2 linked regions of the Prochlorococcus marinus XMU1402 genome follow. The protein of the gene in region 2 interacts with the protein of the main gene of each other region in a pairwise test. Links are inferred from orthologs where the notes say so. Each region holds a gene or a part of one and is shown on either strand. Other genes may lie near its edges.

Evidence for each region.
Region 1: the proteins of HA141_RS08250 (region 2) and HA141_RS02875 interact in binary tests that used the Escherichia coli proteins (3 or more experiments, as listed by UniProt). The link is inferred for Prochlorococcus marinus XMU1402 from one-to-one orthologs.

What each region holds. Positions count from the first base shown.
Region 1 is NZ_JAAORD010000001.1:499,745-511,698, forward strand. The notes cover bases 6,518-9,485. They hold HA141_RS02875 (peptidoglycan D,D-transpeptidase FtsI family protein), read left to right. Parts: upstream 6,518-7,109; coding sequence 7,110-8,861; downstream 8,862-9,485. Other genes in these bases: HA141_RS02865 (CPBP family intramembrane glutamic endopeptidase), read left to right, coding at 6,518-6,595; HA141_RS02870 (hypothetical protein), read left to right, coding at 6,682-7,110; tal (transaldolase), read left to right, coding at 8,953-9,485. Outside these bases: HA141_RS02830 (proline--tRNA ligase), read right to left, coding at 1-1,275; HA141_RS02835 (resolvase), read left to right, coding at 1,449-1,799; HA141_RS02840 (hypothetical protein), read left to right, coding at 1,896-2,150; HA141_RS02845 (inorganic diphosphatase), read left to right, coding at 2,140-2,694; HA141_RS02850 (Spx/MgsR family RNA polymerase-binding regulatory protein), read left to right, coding at 2,691-3,053; lepB (signal peptidase I), read left to right, coding at 3,077-3,736; HA141_RS02860 (histidine phosphatase family protein), read right to left, coding at 3,789-5,117; more of HA141_RS02865, read left to right, coding at 5,234-6,517; more of tal, read left to right, coding at 9,486-9,954; HA141_RS02885 (NAD(P)/FAD-dependent oxidoreductase), read right to left, coding at 9,980-11,113; frr (ribosome recycling factor), read right to left, coding at 11,110-11,658; pyrH (UMP kinase), read right to left, coding at 11,680-11,954. UniProt on the Escherichia coli protein: Essential cell division protein that catalyzes cross-linking of the peptidoglycan cell wall at the division septum. Required for localization of FtsN.
Region 2 is NZ_JAAORD010000002.1:360,891-367,152, forward strand. What follows is about bases 751-3,595. They hold HA141_RS08250 (FtsW/RodA/SpoVE family cell cycle protein), read left to right. Parts: upstream 751-1,477; coding sequence 1,478-2,713; downstream 2,714-3,595. Other genes in these bases: HA141_RS08245 (hypothetical protein), read right to left, coding at 751-1,211; HA141_RS08255 (cytochrome c biogenesis CcdA family protein), read left to right, coding at 2,796-3,452; HA141_RS08260 (cytochrome c biogenesis protein ResB), read left to right, coding at 3,453-3,595. Also shown: atpB (F0F1 ATP synthase subunit A), read right to left, coding at 1-712; more of HA141_RS08245, read right to left, coding at 735-750; more of HA141_RS08260, read left to right, coding at 3,596-4,739; queF (preQ(1) synthase), read right to left, coding at 4,736-5,146; HA141_RS08270 (hypothetical protein), read left to right, coding at 5,336-5,581; HA141_RS08275 (P-II family nitrogen regulator), read left to right, coding at 5,606-5,944; HA141_RS08280 (TlyA family RNA methyltransferase), read right to left, coding at 5,946-6,262.

The sequences.
Region 1 (11,954 bases), on a different replicon or contig from region 2:
TTCTTCATTTTCTCCCTTTATTTTATCTCCTTTTTTAGCATTCCTTATATCCTCAATTAGATAATTACTTGAGGCAAAAGAATATTCCTCATAAACCTTGTGGAAATTAACTTTATTTGCCCCGCTTATAAACTTTAAGAGATTACTTGCAGAATGATCTATTATTCTGGTCCATGCTTTATCCCAATTTGAATCAGCTTTTATTGTTTGATTATCCAAGTCTGGCCCGAGAAAACCTAAAGGAAAGTTAACTAGGTTTTTTTCGATAATGTTTTTGTCTTCAATTTTCTGAAGTTTAAGAAGGTTGAAACTATGAAGTTTATTTATAAGGTTAAAAAGCTTTACTTCATTGATATGTTGGTCGCCTCTTATGCATGCAAGAATTGGGATCTCTGATCTACCTTCGAATTCTGCAAGGAATACTACAACTTTTATGATCTGACTAGGGTGTAAATTATTATTTTTACAAACTTCGAGGATTGTTTTTTGTTGAGGTGTTTCTAGTAATCCTGAAATACTATCTTCCAAAGGAATAGGTTTAGAGGCAATTGAAATAGCTTTTTCTACATTTGCTGCATAAGAACCGCTTTGAGTAAACAATATTGAATCTTCCCCGGCATCTGCGGTGATCATAAATTCTTTGGAGGAGGCACCGCCAATTGCTCCACTATCTGCTTCAACCCCTACAGTCTGCAGACCACAAGATTGAAAAATATTTTCATAAGCATTATTTACTTTTTCATAAAATGAAGCTAAATCTTTTTCTGAAGAATGAAAAGAATAACCATCTTTCATTATAAATTCTCTACTTCTCAGTAATCCAAACCTTGGTCTTATTTCATCTCTAAATTTTGTCTGAATTTGGTAAAAACATTGAGGTAATTGCTTATAGGAGTTGATGATTTCTGATGCGATACTCGTTATTACCTCTTCATGAGTTGGGGCCAAACCAAATTCTTTCCCTTGTCTATCCTTGAGATTAAACATTATTTCTTCCCCAGCAGTATATCCCTCCCACCTCTCACTTCTTTTCCATAAATCTGCGGGATGAAGTTGAGGTAAGAGTAATTTTGTGCAACCAATACTTTGAAGTTCTCTATCTATTATTGCTGATATTTTTTCAATAACTCGCAACATTATTGGCATGTATGCATAAATGCCGCTGCTAACTCTGCGTATGTAACCAGCTTTTAAAAGTAATTGATGTGAAATAATCTCAGCTTCAGAAGGTGTGTCACGAAGTGTCCCCAGAGGAAATGAGGTGGTTACGCGCATACAAAAAATAATTAATAATGTTTAATTTTATCAATTAAGATGAAAAAAAAAATTAAAGTGTCTTGAGTCCCTCAACGCGGCTAGTCTAGAAATATTCTTTCTGCTAACTTCTTCAGTAATGAAGTTAAATTCTTTCAAATAGTTCATTTTTTCTAAAGCATTTTCTTAAAGTTATGGAAAATATAGATTCCAATATTTCTAGCGAAGAAGAATTAGTAGGTATTGATGAAGTTCAAAAATTTCTTAATCGATCAAGAGCCTCTGTCTATAGGTATACAAATACTGATTTAAGAAATCTAAACCCTAGTTTTAATCCAAGAAAATTAAATCCAGAATTTAGAACTGATCAAAAAGATCCCTTGAAATTCCATCCTAATGAAGTAGCAAGATTTGCTAAAGACATTTTGAGAATTAAGGAAGTAACTGTAGAGGTATTTAATACACCCTCCTCAGCAGCTCAAAACATACTTTCGCAAATCTTAGAAGAATTAAAATCTATTAAGTCGTTATTAGAAAAAGAATAATTAAAAAGTCACTCAAGAATGTTTTGATTTATTGACATTTAGAATGTAGGATAATGGTGTTCAATTATCTCCTAAACCATTACCAATTAATAGTTCTTGAGTTATTCGAAATCAAAGCACTTTTTAAAAAGTCAATCAGGTGAACAATTTTCTCTTGATTCTGTTCAAGGTGATTTCGAAAGAGATGATGATGACCCCTTAAGTATAAGGAGTTTATCAATAACATCTTTAGGTATTATTTTTGCTTTTTTGACATTATTACTACCTTCAATAAGTATTTTAATTGGAAGACCTTTTTCTCATGGAAACGAGGTAATTTTTAATCACGATTTAAAAAAAGATGGATCTTAGTTTGATACCTCCATCTCCAATGAAGGGAATAGTAAATATAGTTGTAGAAATACCTGCAGGTAGTAGGAATAAGTATGAGTATTGTTCTGATGCAGGAATAATGGCATTAGATAGAGTATTGCATTCTTCAGTGAGGTACCCTTTTGATTATGGCTTTATTCCTAATACACTTGCTGATGATGGCGCTCCTCTTGATGCGATGGTGATGATGGATGAACCTACTTTCGCTGGTTGTCTAATAAAAGCTAGACCTATTGGAGTTTTGGATATGCATGATTGTGGTGCATATGATGGAAAACTTTTATGCGTGCCTACGGCTAATCCTAGACAGGCCAATATAGTTAGTATTAATCAAATTGCTCCGAATCAGCTTGAGGATGTTGCTGAATTTTTTAGAACTAGTAAAGGACTTGATGGAAGAACTGTACATATTGATGGCTGGAGGGATTTTGATGTGGTTGAAAATCTATTGAAAAATTGCATACCCCTAAAGAAGAAAAACATAAAAGTTCTGAAGAAATCAACAATTAGTAAAGTACATTGAAAAAAATAATTATTTATGGTTATTTAAAATGCTCTACTTGTCGACAAGCGTTAAAGTGGCTTGATAAAAAAGATTTAGCATATCAATTTATTGATATCGTAAAGGAAGCTCCGTTATTAGATTATTTAAATCTTGCTTTAGAACAAAGCGCTAATGATAAAAAAAGGGTTTTTAATACTAGAGGAAAAGCCTTTAAATCAATAAATCTTGATATTTACTCTTTATCTAGAGTAGAAATCATTAGACTTCTTTCAAGTGACGGCAAATTAATAAAAAGACCATTTCTGGTTTATGAAGAAAAAAAAGTAATATTAGGATTTAACGAAATTGAATATGCCAAACAATTTTCGTATGGTTAAAAAATCAAGCCTTTAATAAATCTATGCCAGCTTCTATTAAACGTTTTTTAAAAGAATGGGGTCTACTCGTTTTTTTAACTTTTTTTGTTTCTTCTTGTAGATCATTTTTTGCAGAACCTCGTTATATCCCTTCTGGATCAATGCTACCAGAATTAAAAATAAACGATAGATTAATTATTGAAAAAATCTCTTTGAGGAAATCTTTTCCAAAAAGAGGAGATATTGTTGTCTTTAAATCTCCTTACTCATTTGATGAAAAACTAATTTCATCTAGATCTAAGCCTTTACCAAATAGAAGATATTGTTTTTTTATGAGTTTTCCTCCAATGTCTTTTATTCCTGGTTGGAGGGATCAAGCCTGCGATGCTTACATTAAAAGGGTAGTAGCTCTACCTGGAGAAATTGTAAGTGTAAATACAAAAGGTGAAGTAATAATAAATAATGAATTAATTTCTGAACCCTACGTAATTAATAAGTGCTCATTATCCCTTTTATATAGATGTGGTGAATTTGAAAATATAAAAGTGCCAAAAGATCATATTTTAGTTTTAGGTGATAATAGGGCAAATAGCTGGGATGGAAGATATTGGCCTGGAAGTAAATTTCTTCATAAAAAAGAGATAATTGGTAAAGCATATTTCAGATTTTGGCCTCTTAGTCAAGTCGGGTTTTTCAGTAAATAAAGCCTTTTTTTGACTCTGACTTCATCAAAATAAATTTTTAACAAGGCTTATTTTAAAGTGCTCCTGAAGCAGTTGAATCAAGTACCCCCCCTAAGTGTGTTGTAATGTTAAGAGCGCTAATCACAGGGGTCTTATTGGGATCATTAAAAAGGTCAATTATAGTTATGCCGCCATTGCCCTGTTTTATCATCCAAATATTTGAATAATTAATCCCAAGGATTTTGCAAATTAGAGTTTTATTGACTGCATCATGAGCAACCACAAGGCTAAGATCATTATCCTTTTGAGATAAACAAATCTTGTCAAAAGCTTCTACCGACCTTTCTGATACATCTTTTATAGATTCACCTTCAGGCATTATTACTTCTTCAGGTTTATCATGCCAATTTTTTAATAAAACGGGCCACTGTTCTCTGATTTCTGCTTCCAGTTTACCCTCCCATAATCCATGACTAATTTCTACAAGTGAATCTATCCTTTCTATTTTTAAATCTTTTCTATTTTGAAGGATTATTTGTGCAGTCTCATAAGGTCTTTCCATTGAACTTGAAAATGCCTTATTGAAAGAAATATTTCTCAAATATTCAAAAGTCTTTCTAGCTTGGTCTTTCCCGTTTTCATTTAAAGGAATATCAATTTGGCCTTGAAATCTACCCTCTTTGTTCCAGTTAGTTTCACCATGCCTTATTAGAAATATTCTGGAATCTCCAATTTGATTCGGAATATTTTTATTCAGATGGGAGGTTTGATTTAAGCATTCAATTTGGGTCTTAAAAGAGTTATCTTCCCTTGAAATATTGAGTATAGATAAAGAGGCATTTTCTAATCTTATTTTCCTAAAACCTTTCTTAGGCTTTCCTAATAACGAAAGGATTAAACATCTGAGAATCGCATTATGTCCTACAACTAAAATATTTGCATCATCTTTGTCTAGATAAATTTTTAAAATATCTTCTACAAAATTTCTTGCTTGAAAAAATAACTCTTGAATTGGTTTATAAGTTTTATTGTCTTTTCTTTTTAAGACTAGATTTTCTGGATCACTTTTCCATAAAGGGTAAATTTCGGGAAATTTATTTTTTATTTCTTCAATTTTTAGACCGGACCATTCACCAAGGTCCACCTCCAGCAAATTATTATCAAAGATAATTTCTTGTTTATTATTAAAACTCTTTTGTATAGTTTTTGCAGTCTCTGCAGCTCTCACAAGAGGGGATGAATAGATTCTGTCGAAGTTTATTTTTGATAATGCTTTTCCTGCTTCAAGTGCTTGCTCGTATCCTTTATCTGTTAAAAATGAATCATCTGTCCTACCTTGAATTAATCCTTTTGCATTAAAACTACTAAGTCCATGTCTAACCAAAACTAATTTTATAGTCATTATATAGATTGAAAATGATCATGATTTAATCATCTCATGACGTGATAAAAATTGGTATACCAATAAAAAGAAATTTCAACGGTAACTAACTATAATTTTTAACTTTATAATAAATTATGATCTTTAAAAATATTTCTAAGACAAAACTTTCATTAGCTTTAATTTCTCTAGCTATAACTTTCTTCGTATGGCAGCAAGGCTTTAGAGACAGTTTGAGTAGACCATCTGTTTCATTCGATATAAGTCAAAAAGAACAGGAAATTGTTGAATTAGCTGTTCAATCAATACCAACAAATCTTAAAAGTTTTATTGTCACAAACGATCCTGTTGATCAAATAAATAATGCTCTTTCTGAGGTCTCATTTAATCAACTAACGGAAAGAAATAAATTAATTTGGATAATTTCTTCAGAATCAAATGCATCTTTAAATGATAAAAATATATCTAAAGAGTATAAGAATAAAAACTACAACTTACTAATCGATGAGTTAGAAAAAAAATCAAAAAATAATGCATATAAACCAAATTCTGATAAATTTGATTTATTTAAAGGTGATAGATTCTTATATCACCTTTTAAGCAAGAAATTTGATTTTGATGATAGTTCATTAATAACAAAATCATTTTCAAGCAAAATGTTTTTTAAAATCTTAGCTATCAGATTAATACCACTTTTAACAATACTGCTTGGCTCAATTTTAGCTTTACAAATATTATGGAAAGTTATTTCTTCGAAAAAGTTTGTTTGGAAAGAAATTGATCCTTTAGAGTTAGAATTAATTGACATGGTTTTATTAATTGCAGGTGGATTTGTTGTCTTAGGAGAAGTAGTTTCACCTTTATTTTCAATAAGTTTGGTTGAATTTTTTTCTAAAAATATCTCGAGTGAATTGTCGCAATCACTGAAAATATTTTTTGGGTATGTTTTTATGGCTATTCCGCCATTAGCGATAGTTTATTATCAAATTAAATCTTTAAATGGCGAATTTATTTTTAAAAAAGATTATTTTCAATTCAATTTCTTTCCAATAAAAGATGCAATTATACAGGGAATTAAAGGTTGGTTAACCATAGTACCTTTTGTCTTATTGATTTCTCTAATTATGAATAGTCTGATTGAAAATCAAAATGGCAGTAATCCTTTGCTGGAAATTGTTCTTAATAATAATAGTTACTTATCATTTATTATTTTGTTTGTAACTACTACTCTTTTAGCGCCTTTATTTGAGGAGATTATATTTCGCGGAATTTTACTACCAACTCTCTCAAGAGATTTTGGAATAATTTTGGCCATAATATTTTCAGCTTTCATTTTTGCTTTAGCTCATTTGAGTTTGGGAGAAATGCCTCCGTTATTTGTTCTAGGAATGGGACTAGGAATTACAAGAATTGCTTCGGGAAGTTTGCTTTCTTCAATTATTATGCATTCTTTATGGAATGGTTTGACATTCTTAAATTTATTCTTATTAAGAACATAAATTATTTAAAATTATTACTTGCTAATCAAACTAAAAGATGTTTACTTAATTAATAACACTTCTTTTATTTATTAAATAAATCATAGATGGAACCTTATGGGAATCAATTTAATTTAAAAAAAAAAGTTCCATACCAAGGTAAAAAGAATTCTGAAAAAATATCCATACTTAACATCAAATTAATACATCAAATATTTGACACAATTAATATATCTCTTTTGGTATTAATCTTTATCTTTTTTTTCTTATCATTTGATAGCCAAAGGAAATGGTCTAACACATATAAAACTTTATCTAAAACAAGAGTAATAAATAGTAATCTTATTGATTATATTTCTAAAATCGAGGAATTTTATATTGGTGAACTAGAGTCTCTAAATACTTATAAAAAAACTAAACCTGAAGATTTAATTTATCTAGATCAAATAGTAGAAGGAAAAGAAAGTTTATTTAAGAAAAATTTTATAAGCTTCATTGAAGGTTTAAGTGATAGCAAATATCAAGAGGGTTATTGATGAAAAAATATAAAAAAATTGCTCGTTTATTACCTCTTGATCAAAGGAGATTTAAATTTCTTTATTTCTTCAGCTTACTATTAATATTTTGTTTGTTTGGGAGGTTAGTTAAATTGCAAGTCTTTAATTCTGCTGATTTGCAAAGGAAAGCGAGATTAATACAATCTTCTAAAACAAACTCTTTAAAAAAAAGGCGATCTATTGTGGATAGAAACAGTAGACTAATTGCTTTCGATAAAACACTTTATAAATTATGGGCCCATCCAAAATATTTTAATTTCCCTAGTGAATCAATTAACGGAGTTCGTAGAATTGAAGAAGTTACAAAAAAATTGTCACCTATTTTGGGTTTGAAAGATGAAATTCTCTTAAAAAAATTCAATAACAAAATGAACGGTATCGAGCTTATGGATAAAATTTCTGAAGAAAAAGCAGAAAAGATTAAAAATCTTCAAATAAGCGGACTTGATTTGTTTAAATATTCGCAAAGATATTATCCACAAGGTGAGCTATATTCAAATCTTGTTGGTTTTGTTAATGATGAGAATAAAGGATCCGCAGGTTTAGAGCTTCATTTAGATAATCAAATTAAAGTTTTTGATAAAAGTAATTTAATAAAAAGAGGAGGAGATGGAACCCCTCTCCCTGATAATTCTGCCCCAGGTGATTTTATCTCTGATTACAAAAGTTTAGGCCTAACTATAGATTCAAAATTACAGAAAGCGTCATTCAATGCATTATCAAAACAAGTAACTAAATGGAAAGCAAAGAAGGGATTTGCCATAGTTATGGATGTAAATAATGGTCGGATTCTCTCCTTGGTTACGGTTCCGTCATATGATCCAAACAAATTTTGGAAGTATGATTCTGAACTCTTTAGGAGCTGGTATTCTCAAGATTTATTTGAACCTGGATCCACTTTTAAACCTATTAATCTTGCCTTAGCGTTAGAAGAAAAAGTAATCCAGAAAAATGGATTAGTTGAAGATATTGGAAAGATTAATGTTGGAGGATGGACACTCTCTAATTGGGATAAAAAAGGTAATGGATATATTGACTATCCAAAAGTATTGCAGGTTTCAAGTAATGTTGGAATGGTAAAAATAATGCAAAATTTAGACCCCGCAATTTATTGGGATTGGTTAAAAAATTTAGGTATAAATAAAAATTTAGAAACTGACTTATTTGTATCAACTGCTGGACAGCTAAAGAGAAAAGATTTATTTGTAAACCAATCAATTGAGCCTGCCGTAACTTCTTTTGGTAAAGGTTTTTCAATCTCGCCCCTAAAATTGGTTCAACTTCATGCGGCTCTAGCAAATGGGGGTTTTGAAGTGACTCCTCATGTAACCTCAACTTTTAAAGAAAGAATTAATAAAATTCCAAAAAAACAATTTTTTTCAAACGAGGTATCTAAAACTGTTCTTGAATGGATGGAGAGCGTAGTTGATAAAGGTAGTGGATCTGGGGTAAAAATTGATGGTTATAGGATAGCTGGGAAAACGGGCACTTCTCAAAAAGCCTTAAATGGTTCGTATACAAGTAAAAAAGTTTGTAGTTTTATCGCAACTTTACCAGTGAATGATCCCAAATATGCAGTCCTTGTTGTCGTTGATGAGCCATCTAAATCATATGCATATGGTTCAACTGTTGCAGTACCAGTTGCGAAAGAAATTATCGAGAGTTTGATAGTAATTGAAAAAATACCTCCTAAGATTAAAGATCATTTAATGATTGTTAAAAAACCCTAAAATTTTCCAACTTTATAAATATTTAGTTCATTATCTGATGATTTCATCAGAAATAAAGGCTAATTTATAGGTATATTATGAATATCTAGAAATGAAATCAATTTTAGAACAATTGTCATCAATGACTGTTGTTGTTGCTGATACTGGAGATTTAGATTCGATAAAAAAATTTCAACCAAGGGACGCTACAACCAATCCATCGCTAATACTTGCAGCTGCTAAGAACCCCGATTATGTGAAATTAATTGATAAGGCTCTAGAAAGTTCAGAAAATGCCTTGCCCCAAGGATTCTCTGAAATTGATTTAATTAAAGAAACTGTTGACCAAGTTTCAGTATTTTTTGGAAAAGAGATATTGAAAATTATTTCAGGCCGCGTATCTACTGAAGTTGATGCAAGACTTAGTTTTGACACTCAAGCTACGGTGGAAAAAGCGAGAAAACTGATCAATCTTTACAAAAAATTTGGAATTGAAAAGGAAAGAATTTTGATTAAGATTGCCGCAACTTGGGAGGGAATCAAGGCAGCTGAAATTTTGGAAAAAGAGGGTATTAAGTGTAACTTAACTTTACTTTTTAACTTCTGCCAAGCGGTAACTTGTGCCAATGCCAAGATTACTCTAATTTCTCCTTTCGTCGGTCGTATATTGGATTGGCATAAGGCAAAAACTAATAAAACTAGTTTTGTTGGTGCTGAAGACCCTGGTGTTATTTCGGTTACACAAATTTACAAGTACTTTAAAGAAAAGGGATTCAAGACAGAAGTAATGGGAGCGAGTTTTAGAAATCTTGATGAAATAAAAGAATTAGCAGGTTGCGATCTTTTAACAATCGCTCCAAAATTTCTTGAGGAGCTGAAAAAAGAAAAAGGAGAGTTAATTAGAAAATTAGATGCAAATACCCAAATAAATAATTCTATTGACTACGAATTTGAAGAAAAAGATTTTAGATTAAGTATGTTAGAAGATCAAATGGCAAGTGAGAAGCTCAGTGAAGGTATTACTGGATTCAGTAAGGCTATAGAAGAATTGGAAGAGCTGCTACTTAAGAGATATTCAGAAATTAGAAATAAAAAATTAATTTCTGCTAATTAAATTTAAGTTTGAGTTGAAAAAAGAATTAAGCCCCACTTTTTGTTAAAAGTCTTCTAATGACTCTTTTTGCAATATCTTCGTAACTCATTTCTCCCGATAATATTTGAGCAATACGTTTAGGTGCTGTTTTTCTTTTAACTCCTAATTGGTACCCAGTTCTGGGAAATCTATAAAATACTTGGGCTATTCTCCTCCCCCAAGCCATTGATTTCCCCCAAATGTTGTTAATTTCTTTCGTATAAAGATTTAAATCATCTACTTTTCCTGATATGCACTGATCTATGTATTCTGCAGCATAATAACTGCTGATTAGAGATGGTCTAATTCCTTCAGCTAAAAATGGATCACATAGAGATGCTGCATCTCCAACCGCTAATACTTTATCACCATTAATTGAATGGAATCCATTCCATATTCTCAGTTTCTTGCTAATTGTTTTATGAGGAAAATCTTCAAAACCAAAGCTTCTGATCACTTGTTTATTTATAGCCTGATTTTCTAAGAGACTATTATTTATAAAAGTACCTAAACCAATATTTAAGCTTTCTCTTAGGGGGAATGCCCATGCAAAACCATATTTTATAAATCCAAACTCAAATCTAACTGCATCTTTAGGAATTTCACCTAAACCTTTTAATCTTAGTGAGATTGTGTTCGCAAATTTAGGTTTTTTGGGCCCTAAATTGAAATGTTCTGCCCATTTGGATTGGGACCCATCTGCAATAACAAGAAATTCTGATATATATTTTATTTCGTTATTGCAAGTAATTTCCCATTTATCATTTTTTTTTATGATTTTTTCTATTAATAATGGTCTCATTATCTGAACTCCATTACTCAAGGACTCATCAAGTAATAATTGATCAAGTTTCTCTCTTTTTATAATCCAGAATGGGGATTCACCATTAAGATCAGCAGTCACATTATCTTCGGCCTTCCATCTGAATTCAACATTCTTTATTTTTGATTCTATTGAATCTTCAATGTCTAGAGGAAGAAATCTTTGCATTGAAGATGCCATGCCACCTGCACATGGTTTGTAATTTTGGAATTTTTCTTTTTCAATAATTAAAACAGAATATCCTTTCTTTGATAAGTTAAGTGCTGTGGAAGATCCTGATAAACCTCCACCAATTATTACAACATCAAATCCTATCAAACTTTTAAAATTTCCTTCTCTTTTTCAGATAATTTAGTATCTATCAAAGCGATAAATTTATCAGTAATTTTTTGAATTTCCGATTGATTATCTCGCGATTCGTCAATGGAAATAAGACCATCCTTTTCTTCTTTTTTTTCTTTATCAACTGCATCCCTTCTAATATTCCTCAAAGCTACTTTTCCTTCCTCTGCATATTTGGAGGCTAATTTACAAAATTCCTTTCTTCTTTCCTCCGTTAAAGGGGGAACATTTATTCTTATTAGTTTCCCATCATTATTTGGAGTAATTCCTAAGTCGCTCATTGATATAGATTTTTCTATTGCTTGTAAACATGAAATATCGAAAGGTTGTATTGAGATTGTTTGTGAATCAACAGTACTTATTGTTGCTAGTGATTTGATTGGTGTTTCTGCTCCGTAGTACTCAACACTTATTCTGTCTAACAATGACGCATTAGCTCTACCAGTTCTTATCGTATTAAAGTTTCTTTGTGTGGCTTCAATACTTTTATTCATATTTTCTTGAATTTCTTTTTCTTTCATAATTAAAAAATTTAAATGAATTTAACTAATTAAAGAGCCTATTGGCTCACCAGCAACAGCTTTGGCAATGTTACCTTTTTTGAATATATCAAAAACCATAATTGGGATATTATTATCTTTGCAAAGTGCAATCGCAGTGCTGTCCATTACTGCAATTTCATCACTAAGAACTTGTTGATAACTGAGAGAGGAATATTTTTTTGCCTCTTTAAATTGATTAGGATCACGATCGTATACTCCATCAACTTTAGTAGCCTTCATTACAACTTCAGCGTTTATCTCTGCTGCCCTCAAAG
Region 2 (6,262 bases):
CAACAGCTTCTCCAATGTAGTAGGCCGCTAAAGTTGCGAAAATCAATGCCTGAATTGCACTAGTAAATAAGCCTAGGAACATAACAGGTATTGGTAGAATTAGCGGAACTAAGAATACTAGAACACCAACAACAAGTTCATCAGCCAAAATATTTCCAAATAGCCTGAAAGAGAGTGATAAAGGTTTAGTAAAGTCCTCTAGTATTTTGAAAGGAAGCATAATTGGAGTTGGGTGAACGTAGTATTCGAAATATCTCCAACCTTTATTACTTAAACCAGCATAGAAATAAGAAAGTGAAACCAACAAAGCCAAGGCTATTGTTGTATTGATATCTGCAGTTGGTGCTCCCAGCTCTCCACTTGGTAACTTAATCAATCTCCAAGGAATTAAAGCTCCTCCCCAATTACTAACAAAGACGAATAAAAATAAAGTTCCTATAAATGGCATCCAATCTCGATAAACTTTTTCACCTATTTGTGTCCTTGCAAGATCTCTTATGTAATCCCAGAGAAACTCAAGCAAATTTTGAAGGCCTTTAGGATCATTTTCCATTTTTTTAGTTCCTAGAGAAATAAAAACTAATAACGCTCCCAATAAAATCCAAGATGTCAAAAATACCTGGCCATGTAGTCTGATATTTCCAATTTGCCAATAAAGATGTTGACCAACTTCTAATGCTGCAAAATTTGTTAGCAAGGAATTAAAGAACATTTGATTTGAATAAAAAATTTAGTTAAGAACGTGAAAAATAGATAATGAGAGAAGGTTTATAAATAAAAAAACCTATCATTGCGGGGAAAATATCCAAAGATCCTAGCTTGCTTGCAAAAATAAAGAGGCAAACTGGAACTAAAAGTTGCAATTTTGATACACCTGATGATTCTTTACCTAGTTTTCCTACACTTTTAGCAAGCAAACGTAAGTAAAAAATACCGGCAATTGCACCTATAAAAATACTAAAACCAAAAATAAATCCGAGAAAAATTCCAGTTATTGATGCTACCAAAATAGAAACAATAAAAGTAATTCCAAAAATTGTTAATTGCAATTTTGTGTATTCGTCATTTTGAGAAAGCAAATTATCTATTGGATTGGCAATGCCATATTTGCTGTCTTTGATGATCGAATTTTTTAGAGATTGAGGAAGTTGAACATTCTCATTAGAAGGATGCTCAAGTTTTTTTCTATTTGAGTCCACTGATGTGAACATAGCTTAAAAACCCCCTCTGAAATGGTTTGAAGTAAGTATATAAACTCACGGAATCTATCACGGAGAGGTACCTTTTAGCTAGTTTTTATTTATAAAAAATTAATTCTTAAGATTTGTGATGAATCCATTAACAGTTTTTGTGTCTTGATATTACGGATTAAATATATAAATTTTTATTTGTTTTAGTTAGTTTACGCATTAATACGTTCATAAACACTTGCAAAGTCTGAATTTAACGTCTCAATAGTATATCTACAGTTAAAAAATTGGAGATAAGTCAAGAAAAAATTAAATATAAAACAATTTCCAACCGTAAAAATTTTCTAAATTCTAATTACAAAAAGAATCAAACATTTTTAAAAGAATCTATATTTCCCTTACCTTGGGCCATATGGCCTTATGAAGCAAAAATACTAATTATCCTTGTCGGAATTTGGTCTATTCTAGGTTTATTCATCTTAGGGTCTTCAAGTTGGTGGGTTGCCAGCAGGGAGATGGGGAATTGGGCTTACTTTTTGAAAAAACAAATTATTTGGACAATACCAGGATTGGGCTGTTTTTATTTGATTATCAATACGAAGATTAGAGATCTTTTGAAATTTTCAAGATTTATTTTTTATTTTTTATTCTTTTTGATTTTTCTCACCAATATTTCAGGAATCACTGTAAATGGATCTTCAAGATGGCTATTACTAGGAAATTTACGTCTGCAACCATCTGAATTGATCAAACCTTTTTTAATTCTTGAGTGTTCTAACCTCTTTGCTCATTGGAATTTAATTAAAAATGATAAAAAATTAAGTTCAATAATCTCTTATGGTTTGTTAATTTTACTAATACTTAAGCAACCAAATTTAAGTACTGCATCATTAACAGGGATACTTTTTTGGGTAATGGGTTTGTGTGGAGGCGTCAGACTACGTTCTCTATGCACATTTGCTTCATTAGGATTTATCACTGGATGTATTAGTATCTTCAATAACGAATATCAAAAACTAAGAGTTACCTCATTTATAGATCCTTGGAAAGATCAGCAAGGCAATGGTTTTCAATTAGTTCAAAGTTTATTAGCTATAGGCTCAGGTGGTTTATTTGGACAAGGCTTTGGGCTCTCTATACAAAAATTACAGTATTTACCTTTTATGTATACAGATTTTATTTTTGCTATTTTTGCTGAAGAATTTGGTTTATTGGGATGTACTTTATTCTTAGGATTTTTAACAGTTTTCTCATATATAAGTTTAAGAATTGCTCTTAAGTGCAGGAATAACTATACAAAATTAGTTGCTATCGGATGTGGCGTATTTTTGACGAGTCAATCAATAATACATATTGCTGTAGCAACAGGTTCAATGCCAACTACTGGCTTACCACTACCCTTCATTAGTTATGGTGGTAATTCATTAATCGCATCTTTTTTTATTGCAGGGATGTTACTGAGATGTTCATTAGAGTCAACAGGTTTGATTGGTATGATTAGTACACGAAAGACTCTTAATTAGTTAGAATTTAAAAGATTTAACCCAAGCTATCGAATCATTTAATTTAGTTATTTCAGAATTATCTCAAAAGGGTAATCTGCTTATGCAGAATGGTCTTGATAGTCCTAGTCCATTTACTATATTTTTGGTTTTCAGCGCAGGACTTTTAACAAGTCTTGGACCATGCTCATTATCATTACTTCCAGTGACAATTGCTTATATAGGAGGAACAGAAAAAAATAAATTTAAACTTATTAGTTTTTCAGGAGGAGTAGTTTTTGCGCTGGTTGCACTGGGGGCTGCGAGTGGATTCTTAGGTAAAATATATGGGCAAATTCCAGCTTATTACACTTCGATTGTTGCCTTGATAGCAATAATAATGGGTTTAAATTTACTAGGAATTTTAAAGTTTCAGTTCCCAAATGGACCTGATTTTAAAATAATTGAAGATAAAATTCCCTCCTTTCTAGCACCTTTTGCCATAGGAACTACTTTTGGACTAGCATCTTCACCTTGCATTACTCCAGTTTTAGCAACTCTTCTGGCTTGGGTATCGCAAGCTAAAAACCCGATAATCTCAATTATTTTTTTATTTTCCTTTGGAATAGGCCAAGTCACTCCACTAATTATTGCGGGAGCGACGGCAGAAAACTTAAAAAAATTTTTAGAGCTTAGAAAATTTAGTCAAATAATTCCTACCTTAAGTGGGATATTTTTAGTAGCACTTGGATTATTAAATTTATTTTCAAATTGGATTTAAATGATTATTTTTAAGAATCTAATTTTAAAAATATCAAGTTTAAGATTCGCAATATCACTGATAATCTTCATAGCTATTACCAGTGGCATAGGCACTTTTATACCTCAAAATAATAATAATAAATTTTATATTGATAATTTCGATAGAGCTCCCATTTTTGGATTTTTAGATGGAGAAAAAGTCTTAAAACTTCAATTGGATCATATATATACAAGCTTTTGGTTTTTATTTACATTAATTCTTCTTTGCATTTCTCTGGCAGCTTGTAGTTTCAGGAGGCAAATTCCTTCATTAAAAGCTTCATTAAAATGGATTGAATATAAGAGCGAAAAAGAATTTAGCAAACTGCAACTAACTACAAGTCATCCAATCAATCAAGATGGAGAACATATATCAAAAGTAGATTTATTACTTAAAAAAAAAGGATGGAAAACATACAAATTTAATAGTCATATTTCTGCAAGAAAGGGGTTAATTGGAAAAATCGGTCCTTTAGTTGTACATATCGGATTAATATTCTTACTTATAGGTTCAGCATATGGAAGTTTTACAAGTCAATCAAAAGAACAATATTTACTGCCGGGAGAAACTTTAGATCTTGTTAATGAGAGCACAAACTCAAAAGCCAATGTAAAGTTAGTCGATTTTTCTATAGAACGTGAAAGTGATGGTGTGCCCAAACAGTTTATTTCAAAATTAAATTTTTCCTCTGAAGATCTAAATTTAAATGAAATAAAAACAACCAAAGTTAATCACCCAATCAGGTTTAAAGGATTAACTATTTATCAAGCAGATTGGGCAATATCAAATGTTGTTTTAGAAATAGATAATATCCTTTATCAATTACAGTTAAAGGAGATTCCAGAAATCGGTAATCAAGTTTGGGGAGTTTTAGTTGAATTAGGATCGGAGACTAAAAAAAATTTCCTTTTAACAATAGATAATGAAAATGGTCCACTTAAAATTTCGAATATAGAAAATTTTTCCGGGAATAATATCTTTATCAATGACGATCCTTTAGAAGTAAACTCTTCAAAAGTATCTCTGAAAAAAATAATCCCCAGCAGTGGATTAATAATTAAAAATGATCCGTCTATACCATTTATTTATTTTTCTTTTATCTTAATAATTTTTGGAACAATAATAAGTCTTATACCAACTAATCAATTATGGATTCTGGTAAATAAAGAATCAAAAAAGTTATCTATTGGAGGCCTTAGTAATAAAAATCTAGTCGGTTTTAAAAAAGAATTTTTTAAATTATCAGATGAAATAAAAAATTTTTAATTTCTTTTCTGGCCACTAAAAATATCTAACTGCATAGAAACATTCCCTCTGGGGTTAAATGCAGCATTTAAATGTATCCAGTGAGGTGAACCTTCATTCACTAAATCATCCATAATTCTATTCACAACTTCCTCATGTGATATTTTTATATCCCTAAAATTATTAATATAAAGCTTTAAAGACTTCAACTCATAGACTTTCAAATTAGGTTGATAATTAATATTTAGCTTTGCAAAATCTGGATAACCAGAAAAGGGGCACTTACATGTAAATTCAGGTAACTGAATAGAAATTTCATAAATTCTTTTCTTATTTGGATTATCGAAACAAATTATTTTTGATTCTTCAATAATTCTTTCACCATATAGCGGTCTTTGAGTCGAATCTTCTAATTTAGCTGTACTCATTTTTAGTAGAACTTTTTTACTAAACCTATATAAAAACTATATATAAAGATAAAAATTCGCAAAAGTATCAACAAATATAAGTATTACAATTGGCTAAGTCAAAAGATGTTAAATCTTATTTTTGTATCAACTGTCACATTCATAAAGTCCGCCGAAAGGTTTAGATGTGTTTAGTTCAATTAAAAATTAATGGACATTTGTTTGATAACTATCGATAAAAACTTAAATAAATCCCTTCAACCAAAAACTGCAATTGGAATGTTATGGCTTCAAACACACTTTGAGAATGATCAGTGGGAAGCGTTGTCAAATAGTACAGTAATAATTTCTGAAGAAAATTCCCAAATATTAATTGAAGACGCCAAGAATGCAGGCCTTAATGTTGAATGTTTTTCTGATATTTCAATATTGGATGTTTTCCCAAAAAACAATTAAAATAGGAATGTTCAATCTTTAATCATGAAGAAAATTGAAGCAATCATACGTCCATTTAAGCTGGAGGATGTAAAAATTGCATTAGTAAATTCCGGTATTGTTGGAATGACAGTTAGTGAAGTTAGAGGTTTTGGAAGGCAAAAAGGACAAGTTGAAAGATATAGAGGTTCCGAATTTACTGTTGAATTCCTTCAAAAACTTAAAGTAGAAGTTGTCGTAGAAGATGAAAAGGTTAATTCAGTCATAGATGCGATTGCTGAAGCAGCAAAAACTGGAGAGATAGGTGACGGAAAAATATTTATCACATCAATTGATTCAGTTGTAAGAATTAGAACTGGCGACAAAGACGAAGAAGCTCTTTAATTCAAAGAGTTTCTTTTACTAAATTTTGTATATATTCACTATTAATACTTTTATTTGATTGACTTCCTAAGGTCATCCAAGCTAGATATTCATGATTCCCAGCAGGACCTACCAGCGGAGAAGCTATCAAATTCTTTATATTCCATTGGAAATTTTTAGCAGCATAGAGAACAGACTCTATAGCCTCAATATGGAATTTAGGATTGCGAACAACGCCTCCTTTACTGACTTTATCTTTACCCACCTCAAATTGGGGTTTAATTAAAAATATTCCCTCACTACAATCACCCTCTAATAAATTACCAATAGATTTAAAAA